3 linked regions of the Kineococcus sp. NBC_00420 genome follow. The main gene of each other region encodes a partner of the protein of the gene in region 2 in a complex. Links are inferred from orthologs where the notes say so. Each region holds a gene or a part of one and is shown on either strand. Other genes may lie near its edges. The genes, in order: tsaE, tsaD and tsaB.

Evidence for each region.
Region 1: the proteins of tsaD (region 2) and tsaE are in contact, whole or in part, in a crystal structure (PDB 6N9A), measured with the Thermotoga maritima proteins. The link is inferred for Kineococcus sp. NBC_00420 from one-to-one orthologs. Residues at the interface, in WP_004082750.1 of Thermotoga maritima: Cys10, Asp11, Arg49, His50, Leu82, Gly84, Gly135, Gly136, Glu154, Thr155, Leu156, Asp157, Asp158, Ser159, Glu162, Asp165, Lys166, Arg169, Leu170, Tyr175, Lys213, Thr214, Leu217, Tyr218, Gln221, Arg222, Asn324; in WP_004082108.1 of Thermotoga maritima: Leu37, Gly38, Lys46, Lys57, Val59, Lys60, Ser61, Thr63, Phe64, Thr65, Leu66, Met67, Val69, Pro71, Tyr82, Arg83, Leu84, Asp86, Asp88, Phe89, Asp93, Ile128, Asp130, Glu131, Arg134.
Region 3: the proteins of tsaD (region 2) and tsaB are in contact, whole or in part, in a solved structure (PDB 4WQ4), measured with the Escherichia coli proteins. The link is inferred for Kineococcus sp. NBC_00420 from one-to-one orthologs.

The regions. Positions count from the first base shown.
Region 1 is NZ_CP107930.1:3,728,972-3,731,905, reverse strand. The notes cover bases 1-2,785. They hold tsaE (tRNA (adenosine(37)-N6)-threonylcarbamoyltransferase complex ATPase subunit type 1 TsaE), read right to left. Parts: upstream 1,742-2,785; coding sequence 1,259-1,741; downstream 1-1,258. Other genes in these bases: alr (alanine racemase), read right to left, coding at 2,780-2,785; OG218_RS18430 (alpha/beta fold hydrolase), read right to left, coding at 1,758-2,783; OG218_RS18440 (alpha/beta hydrolase), read right to left, coding at 498-1,262; OG218_RS18445 (hypothetical protein), read left to right, coding at 1-568. Also shown: more of alr, read right to left, coding at 2,786-2,934. UniProt on the Escherichia coli protein: Required for the formation of a threonylcarbamoyl group on adenosine at position 37 (t(6)A37) in tRNAs that read codons beginning with adenine.
Region 2 is NZ_CP107930.1:3,399,076-3,402,156, reverse strand. What follows is about bases 101-3,032. They hold tsaD (tRNA (adenosine(37)-N6)-threonylcarbamoyltransferase complex transferase subunit TsaD), read right to left. Parts: upstream 2,123-3,032; coding sequence 1,079-2,122; downstream 101-1,078. Other genes in these bases: OG218_RS16705 (SpoIIE family protein phosphatase), read right to left, coding at 2,740-3,032; def (peptide deformylase), read right to left, coding at 2,119-2,724; OG218_RS16720 (tellurium resistance protein), read right to left, coding at 316-1,011; OG218_RS16725 (nuclear transport factor 2 family protein), read right to left, coding at 101-197. Outside these bases: more of OG218_RS16725, read right to left, coding at 1-100; more of OG218_RS16705, read right to left, coding at 3,033-3,081.
Region 3 is NZ_CP107930.1:3,731,734-3,734,708, reverse strand. Bases 150-2,975 are described here. They hold tsaB (tRNA (adenosine(37)-N6)-threonylcarbamoyltransferase complex dimerization subunit type 1 TsaB), read right to left. Parts: upstream 1,983-2,975; coding sequence 1,317-1,982; downstream 150-1,316. Other genes in these bases: OG218_RS18445 (hypothetical protein), read left to right, coding at 2,508-2,975; OG218_RS18450 (hypothetical protein), read left to right, coding at 2,059-2,511; OG218_RS18460 (MFS transporter), read right to left, coding at 150-1,253. Also shown: more of OG218_RS18460, read right to left, coding at 1-149. UniProt on the Escherichia coli protein: Required for the formation of a threonylcarbamoyl group on adenosine at position 37 (t(6)A37) in tRNAs that read codons beginning with adenine.

The sequences.
Region 1 (2,934 bases), 330 kb from region 2 along the record:
GCCCTGGGTGTTCTGGAGCATGGGGTTCGGCTACGTCGCCCACGACCACATGGCGATCGTCGTGGCGGTGTTCGCGCTGCTGAGCGTGGGGCGCGCCGACGCCGACGACCTGCGCCCCAGCCGGAGCGCCGGGTGGGCGGTGCGGTGCGTGCAGATCGCCACGGTGATGACCTACACCGGTTCCGCGGTGAGCAAGTGGGTCCGCAGCGGGACCCCCGCGGCGTGGGCCGACGGCGCCGTCACGGTGTGGGCACTGACCCGCCGTGGGAACGCGGTGTCGCGCCTGCTGCTGGAGGTCCCGCAGTTCCTCGTCGCCGTGCAGTGGGTGGTGCTCTGCTGCGAGTTCCTTGCCCCGGTCGCCCTCTTCCTGCGGCGCCGACTGCTCTGGGCGGCCCTGGGGGCCGTGGTGGTGTTCCACCTCTCGACCTACCTGACCCTCGGCATCCACTTCCTGCCGACGGTCGTCTGCTGGGCCGCGTTCCTCCCCCTGGAACGCCTCAGCCGCCGACGCGGCGAGCGAACCGCACCGATTCCGCGAACACCGACGGCGAGTCCACGTCCGACGTGAGTTCGTGGAAGCTGTTGGCGTAGACCACCTCGGTGACGTCGCGGGAGGAGATCCCGGCCAGGACGGTCCGGGACGACGACGCGGGCACCACGTGGTCGACCCGGGACCGCAGCAGCAGCACCGGCTGGCGCACCCGGGCCAGGTCGCGGCGCACGTCGCGCCAGCCCGCGGCCTGCGACACCAACGCCCGCAACGGGGTGCTGTCGTAGGCGAGGACGCGCACCGAGGGGTCCGCGAGGTCCCCCGCGATCGCGGGCCAGGTCGGCAGGACCCGCCCCAGCGTCTGGACGGCGAGCGCCCGCAGCGGGTCGAGCCCGACGGCCGGGTTGGCCAGGACGACGGCGTGGACGCGGTCGGGGTGCAGTTGCGCCAACCGCAGCACGAGGCCGCCGCCCATCGAGATCCCGGCGACCACGACGGACTCGTTCTCCAGCCGGGCCAGGGCCGCCGCGGTTCCACCGAGCCAGTCGGCCCAGGTGCTCGCGTCGCAGTCGTGCGCGGTGGTGCCGTGGCCGGGCAGCAGCGGCACCTCGACGTCGAACCCGGCCGCGTGGAACTCCTCCGCCCAGCCGGCGACGGTCAGCGGCGTCGCCGTGAACCCGTGCACGACGAGGACCCCGACGCGGGGGCGTGCGGCGTGGCGGCGGGAGAACCCCCGGACGCGCTCGTCGTCGGTGGTCTCGCTGAGGTTCACGTGAGGTCCACCCCGACCCAGCGGGCACCGACGGCCCGGACGCGGACCCGGCGCGGTTCGACGGGTTCCTCGCCCTCGACGCCGGGGACCCCTCCGTGCGGGCGGAGCAGGTCGATCTCGAGTCGGTCGCCGGTGAGCCCCTCGACGAGCCCGCGGCCCCACTCGACCACCGTGACGGCGTCCTGCGCGTCGGTGTCGAGATCGAGGTCGTCGACCTCGGCGAGCGAGCCGAGCCGGTAGGCGTCGACGTGGACGAGTTCCGGCCCGCCCACGAGGGAGGGGTGCACGCGGGCGATGACGAACGTCGGCGAGGTCACCGGACCGCGGACGCCGAGGGCGTCGGCGAGACCGCGGGTGAACGTCGTCTTCCCCGCGCCCAGGTCCCCGGAGAGCAGGACGAGGTCACCGGCCCGCAGGGCGCCGCCCACCCGGGCACCGAAGGCGACGGTGTCCTCCGGGGCGGCCAGGACGAGTTCCACGTCGCTCACCGCCGGCTCACCGTCGCCTCCGGCGGGTGCGGGGTGCGGGCACCGGGACGACGACCTCGTCGGCGGGCAGGCCCCGCCGGGTCCCGACGCGCTCCAGCAACCGTTCCAACCGGGCGGTGACCACGCTCGGGTGCTCGAGCATCAGCAGGTGCCCGGCCCCGCGGACCAGGACGTGCTCGGCGCCGGGGACGGCCTCGGCGATCTCCCGGCCGTGGGCCGCGGGGGTCATCAGGTCGCGTTCGGCGGCGAGCACCAGGACGGGACGACCGGCGAGGTTGGCGAGCGCCTCGCGTTCGTCGAGGGTGCCGAAGGCGGGCAGCAGGTCCGCGATGACGTCGACGGGGGTCCCGGCCATCATCCGGGCCGCGAGCCGCAGGAGTTCCGGGGTGACCGGTCCGGCGAAGTTCCAGTGCCGCACGAGACGTTGCTCGAGGTCCCCGCCGACGCGGCGGCTCCGTTCGAGCACGTCGGTCCGGCCCGCGGCGCGTTCCAGGGCCAGTTCGGCCCAGCGGACGAGGTGGTGGCCGAGCATCGGCAGTCCGTGGTCGACGGCGGCCATCCCGCCGGCGCTGGTGGCGACGAGGGCGACCCCCTCGAGGCGGTCCAGCAGGTCGGGGCGGCGGACGGTCAGCTCCATGACCGTCATCCCGCCGAGGGAGTGCCCGACGAGCACGACGGGCCCGTCCGGGGCGACCGCGTCGATGACCTGTCCGAGGTCGTCGGCGAGGCGGGCGATGGTGACCGGGCCGGCCGGGCCGCGGGCGGAGCGGCCGTGCCCGCGCAGTTCCGGCAGCACGAGGCGGTACCGCCCGCGCAGCGCCAGGCGCTGGAAGTGCCAGCTGTCCGCGGTCAGCGCGTAGCCGTGCTGGAACACGACGGTGGGCGCGTCCGGGCGGTCCGCGGGGTCGACCTCGACGTGCAGCCGGACCCCGTCGTCGGTCTCGACCTCGACGGGTTCGCCGGTCAGCGACTGGAGTTCCTCGCCGCGCACCGTGGGGCGGTGCCGGCGGGCGGGACGCAGCGCCGCCCTCACGCGGGCACCCCGGCGAGCCGGCCGGTGTAGCGGCGCGGGACGCGGGAGCCGATGCGGGTGACGATCTCCCAGGAGATCGTCCCGGCCGCCTGGGCCCAGTCGTCGGCGGTGGCCTCCCCGTCCAGGCCGGGACCGAAGACGATCGCGGGGT
Region 2 (3,081 bases):
CACTTGGCCGCCAGCAGCTCGACGATCGCCACGCGTCCGGTGACGAAGGTGTCCCGGTTCCGCCAGACCGAGTCCTCGCTGTAGGCGAGGGACACCTTCAGCGGGTCCCGGGTGTTCCAGGCGTCCTCGGCGGCCTGGACCTTCTGCAGAGCGGTCTCACGGGTGAAGGGCGGCAGGGGTGGGCGCACGCTGCGCATCCTGCTCCCCGGCCGGACGGCCCTCGGCGGCGGGCGGGGAGCCGGGCGGGGGTGGGATCGTTGCCTCCTCGGTGTCGTTGAGTGAGACCGGGGAGGCAACGATCCCCCTCGCGGGCGCCTACTTGCGCCCGGTCCGCCACTTCATGCCCCAGCCGAACGCCTCGTCGAGGGCCTGCTGGCCGCCCTGCACGTAGCGGACCTCGCGCTGCACGGTGATCTCGCGGCCGTCGGAGACGATCTGGGCGATGGCGCACATGGGCGACTTGTCGTCGTGCTCGTCGAGGCCGACCTCGACCTCGGGACCGCTGACGGGGTGCAGCGTCACGACGGCGTCCGCGGCGGCCCAGTTCGGGACGCCCTCGTAGATGAACGCGAACACCAGGATCCGCTTGATCTTCGCGGCGGCGCGCAGGTCGACGAAGAGGTTCTCGCCGCCGCCGCCGGTGCGGTCGTCACCGTCGAGCCAGACGATCGGGTCGCCGTCGCCGCGGTCGCGGAACGCGTTGCCGAGGGCCTGGACGACGCCCTTGGACCCGTCGGTGAACTCGTAGAGCGCGCCGATGTCGAGGTCGATCCCGCCCTGCGGCGCTGCGGCGGCCTTGAGCTTGGAGAAGAAGCCGCCGCTCGCGGCCGGCGCGGCGCCCGCGGGACGCGCGTTCCAGGCCAGGTGCACGCGCAGCGTCCCGCCGGCCCCGCCGGACTTCGACAGCGACACCTTGGGCGTGGACTTGGTCAGCGTGACCTTGGAGAGCGAGATCCCGCCACCCGCGGGCTTCTCGGGTTCGGGAGCCTTCTTCGAGTAGTCGATCGCCACGGGTCCTACGCCTTTCGTTCGAGGAGCTTCCTCACCCCGGAACGAACGGGCTCACAGGGAAGTGCCGTCAGCGCCAGGGACCGGCGAGCAGGGCCCCCGTCAGCGGCGCCGACGGGTCCGCCCCGAGGTCCAGCCCGGACGCCGGCGCGCCGGCGCGCACCAGCAGGTCCCCGACCGCGGCGATCATCGCGCCGTTGTCCGTGCACAGCCGGATCGGCGGCACCCGCAGCTCGATGCCGGCTGCGGCGCACCGCTCCTCGGCCAGGGCGCGGACGCGGGTGTTGGCCGCCACCCCGCCCACCACGAGGAGCGTGTCGACGCCGTGCTCGCGGCAGGCGGCGACGGCCTTGCGGGTCAGGACGTCCGCGACGGCCTCCTGGAAGCTGGCCGCGACGTCGGCGACGGGGACCTCGCCACCGGCGTCGACGCGGGCCTCGACCCAGCGCGCGACGGCCGTCTTCACCCCGGAGAAGGAGAACCCGTAGGTGGGGTCGGAGGGACGGGACAGCGCCCGCGGGAACTGGATCGCCCGCGGGTCCCCGTCCCGCGCGGCCTTGTCGATCGAGGGGCCGCCGGGGTAGCCGAGGGAGAGGACCCTCGCGACCTTGTCGAAGGCCTCCCCCGCCGCGTCGTCGATGGTGTCGCCGAGGTGCACGATCGGGTCGCGGCCGAGGTCGCCGAGCAGCAGCAGCGACGTGTGGCCCCCCGACACCACGAGCGCCACGCACCTCGGGGGCAGCGGCCCGTGCTCCAGGACGTCGACGGCCGCGTGACCGGCGAGGTGGTGCACCCCGTAGAGCGGCTTCCCGAGCGCGAACGCGAGCGCCTTCGCGGAGGCCAGCCCGACCTGCACGGCCGTCGACAGCCCCGGACCGGCGGTCACCGCGATCGCGTCGACGTCGGAGAGCTGCAGCTGCGCGTCGTCGAGGGCCTGGTGCAGCACCGGGACGATCGCCTCGAGGTGCGCGCGGGCCGCGACCTCGGGGACGACCCCCCCGAACCGGGCGTGCGCGTCCATGCTCGAGGACAGCGCGTCGCCCAGGAGGACCCCCTCGGAGACGAGCCCGACCCCGGTCTCGTCGCAGCTGGACTCGATGCCGAGGACGATCACCGCGGCGCGTCCAGCCCGGCCGCGAGCAGGATCTCGGCGCGTTCCCCGGCGGGCAGCCGGTCGACGTAGACGACGCCGTCGAGGTGGTCGGACTCGTGCTGCAGGCAGCGGGCCAGCAGCCCGCTCCCCACGATCGTCACGGGCTCGCCGTGGACGTCGAACCCCGTGACCTTCGCGGTGTCGGGGCGGGCGAGGTCGGCGTACTCGCCGGGCACCGACAGGCAGCCCTCGCTGTCGAGGTCGAGCCGGCGCTTGCGGCCGGTGGGCAGCACGAGGACGGGGTTCACGACGTGGGCGACGACGTTCTCGCCGGTCTCCTCGGTGTCGTCGTCCGGGCAGTCGACGACGAAGACCCGCGCGTCCACGCCGACCTGGTTCGCGGCGAGCCCGACACCGTCGGCGGCGTCCATCGAGGCGAACATGTCGGCGACGAGCTGCACGAGGTCGTCGTCGAAGGACGTCACCGGCGCGCAGGGGCGGTGCAGGACGGGCGTGTGGTAGCGGGTGATCGGGTGCACGACCCCGATGCGTCCCTCGAACTCGACGGGCACCTTCTCGACCGGCTCGACCTGTTCGTCCTGCTCGACCTGCTCCTCGCTCACGGGGAAGATCGTAGGTCAGTCCTGGGCGTGGAACCGGACGGCCAGCAGGGCGACGTCGTCGCTCCCCGCCCCACCCGCGTCGGCGATCAGCGACTCCAGACCCGCCCCGAGGTCCGGCCCCGCCAGCACCGACGCGCGGGCCCGCAACCGCTCGATCCCCGAGTCCAGGTCGTCGTCGCGGCGCTCGACGAGGCCGTCGGTGTAGAGCAGCAGGGTCGACCCGGCCGGGACCTCGACGACGTGGTCGCTGCGTCGTGCGGACCCGACCCCGAGGAGCAGGTCCGGTTCGGCGTCCAGCACGCGGGCCGCGCCGTCGGCCGCGACGAGGATCGGCGGGGGGTGCCCGGCGTTGGCCCA
Region 3 (2,975 bases), 330 kb from region 2 along the record:
AGCGCGGCGATCCCCAGCGCGTCGGAGCCGGTGGCGCCGACGATCCCCTCCCGAAGGTTCGGGGCGACGAAACCCCCGAGGTTGCCCAGGGAGTTGATGAGCCCGATGCCGGCCGCGGCGGCCGGTCCGGTGAGGAACGCCGTCGGGAAGGACCAGGCGATGGGGCCGATGCTGAGGAACGACGACACCGCGATCGTGATGAAGAGGATGCCCAGCAGCGCGTACCCGTTGGCTCCGGCCCACGCGGAACCGAAGACGAAGATCCCGGTGCTGGCGAACAACCACGCGCCCCAGACCCGGCGACGGGTCACGGTCACGGCGTTCTTGCCGACGTAGTAGCAGGCGAAGATGCCGACGGTCCACGGGATCGCGGCGATCAGCCCGACCTGCCAGCCGACGTCGCGGCCCACCAGGCTGGACACCTGGTCCGGCAGGTTGAACGTCACCCCGTACACCGCGATCTGCAGGCAGAAGTAGATGACGGTGAAGTACCAGACCCGGCCGTTGCGCATGGCCGCCCACACCCCGCTGGGCCCGTCGCTGCGGCGCAGCTCGTCCTCACCGGCCATCGCCTCGCGCAGGGCCGTCTTCTGCGGCGCGGACAGGAACGTCGCCTTCTCCGGGGAGTCCACCAGGAGGAAGATCGCGGCCACGCCGGCGATCACGGCCAGCGCGCCCTCCACGGCGAACATCAGCTGCCACCCGGTGACGCCGCCGGCCGAGGCGTTCCCCACGTCGATGAGGACTCCCGAGAGCGGGGAACCGATGATCTGCGAGAACGGCTGGGCCAGGTAGAAGATGGCGAACAACCGCACGCGGTCGCGGTTGGGGAACCACTCCGAGAGGTACATGATGATGCCGGGGAACAACCCGGCCTCGGTCACCCCGAGCAGGAAACGCAGGGCGATGAACGACTTCTCGCCCTGCACGAAGGCGAAGGACGCCGACACCAGGCCCCAGGTGATGGCGATGCGGGCCAGCCACAGCTTGGCGCCGAACCGCTGCAGGGCGAGGTTGCTGGGGATCTCGAAGATCGCGTAGCCGATGAAGAACACCCCGGCCCCGAACGCGTACGCCGCGGTGGAGATGCCGCGGTCCAGCTCGAGGCCCTTCGTCGCGAACCCCACGTTGGTGCGGTCCAGGAACGCGACGACGTAGAGGATCACGATCATCGGCATCAGCCGTCTGGTCGCCCGGCTGACGGCCGAGGCGAGCACGGTTCCGGACGGTGCGGCCGGCGTCGTCGCTGGCATGGAGACCTCCTCGTCGAGACTTCCCGCTGTATCGATCGACAGGCTACGCCGAGTCGTGCTCCGTCACGCCGTGACGCGCTTGCGCGCTCCCGGCTCGGTCGCGTCGGGGCGCCGCAGGTACAGCGGTTCCGGGGGCAGCAGTTCCCACGTCGCCCGGCCGGCGAGGGTGTCGACGACCAGGTGGGCCAGCGCAGCACCGTCGGCGTCGAAGGGGGCCCGGGCGGGTCCGAGGACGTCGGGGTAGAGCCGCGTGCCGGCGCCCACGACGGGGACGTCGGGGGTCAGCGACGCCGGGGCGACGACGTCGGGACCGGCGGTCCGCCGCACCCCCTCGGTCGTGGCGAGGTAGCGCGCGGTGTGGACCTCGCGGCGGCGGGCGTCGGTGGCGACGAGGAACTCCCCGGTCAATCCCTCGGCGACGGCCTGCGCGGCCAGCACGTCGAGCGAGCAGACCCCGTGGATCCGGGCCCCCCAGGCCAGGGCCAGCGTGCGCGCCGTCGCCAGCCCCACCCGCAGCCCGGTGTAGGGGCCGGGACCGACCCCCACCGCGACGTCGGTGACGTCGGTCCGCTCCCGGCCGGCCTCCTCGAGGACGGCGGCGATCGTGGGGACGAGCACCTCGTTGTGGTGGCGCGCGTCCCCCGCGCGGGCGGCGGCCAGGACCCGGTCGCCGTCGTGGACGGCGACCGCCACGCCGGCGGTGGCCGTGTCGATCGCGAGCAGGAGCACGCGAGCAGGGTAGCCGGGTCACTACAGTGGCCGCTCGGTCGGCAACTCGGTCGGGAACGCAGCAGCAGGGGGTTTCGTGGTCGAGGGTCCGCCGCGGTTGTCCGTCCCGCGTTCGGCGTGGCGGGTGCTCGTCCTCGTCGTCGGCCTCGCCGTCCTGCTCGGCGCGCAGCTGCGCGACACCAACGACTGGTTCCCGCTCGGTTCGCTGTCGCAGTACGCGACCCCCCGGGCGAGCGACGGCACCGTCGTCTCCACCTACCTCGAGGGCATCACCGCCGACGGCGAGGTCGTGCGGGTCGCGCTCAGCCCCGGGTCGGTCGGGCTCTCCCGTTCCGAACTGGAGAGCCAGCAGCTGCGCGTCATCGACCACCCGGAACTCCTGGGCGACCTCGCGCGCTCCCGCGCGGCCCTGCACCCCTCGGCCCCGCTGCTGGACGGGCTGCGGCTCGTCCGCTCCTCCCAGCGGCTGCGCGACGCGACCGCCTCCGGCGCGCCGGAGCTGACGGTCCTGGCGCAGTGGTCGCGGTGACGGTCCTCGACTGGCTGGTCCCGGCCGTCCCGGCCGCCCGGGTCGCGTGGTTGCGCCGGATCCTGGCGGGGTTCGTCCTCCTCGACGCGACGCTGCTCACGAACCACGTCCTGCAGCACGTCCACGTCGCCGCGTTCTGGCACCCGGGGATCGTCGGGCGCACCCTGCACCTGCCGCCGCCGACGTCGCTGACCGCCACGACCGCCCTCGTCCTCATGGCCGCGGGTTTCGCCCTGAGCCTCACCCGTCGGCTGGGGCACATCGGATGGGTCTGCACCGCCGTCGGTTACCTGCCCTGGGTGTTCTGGAGCATGGGGTTCGGCTACGTCGCCCACGACCACATGGCGATCGTCGTGGCGGTGTTCGCGCTGCTGAGCGTGGGGCGCGCCGACGCCGACGACCTGCGCCCCAGCCGGAGCGCCGGGTGGGCGGTGCGGTGCGTGCAGATCGCCACGGTGATGACC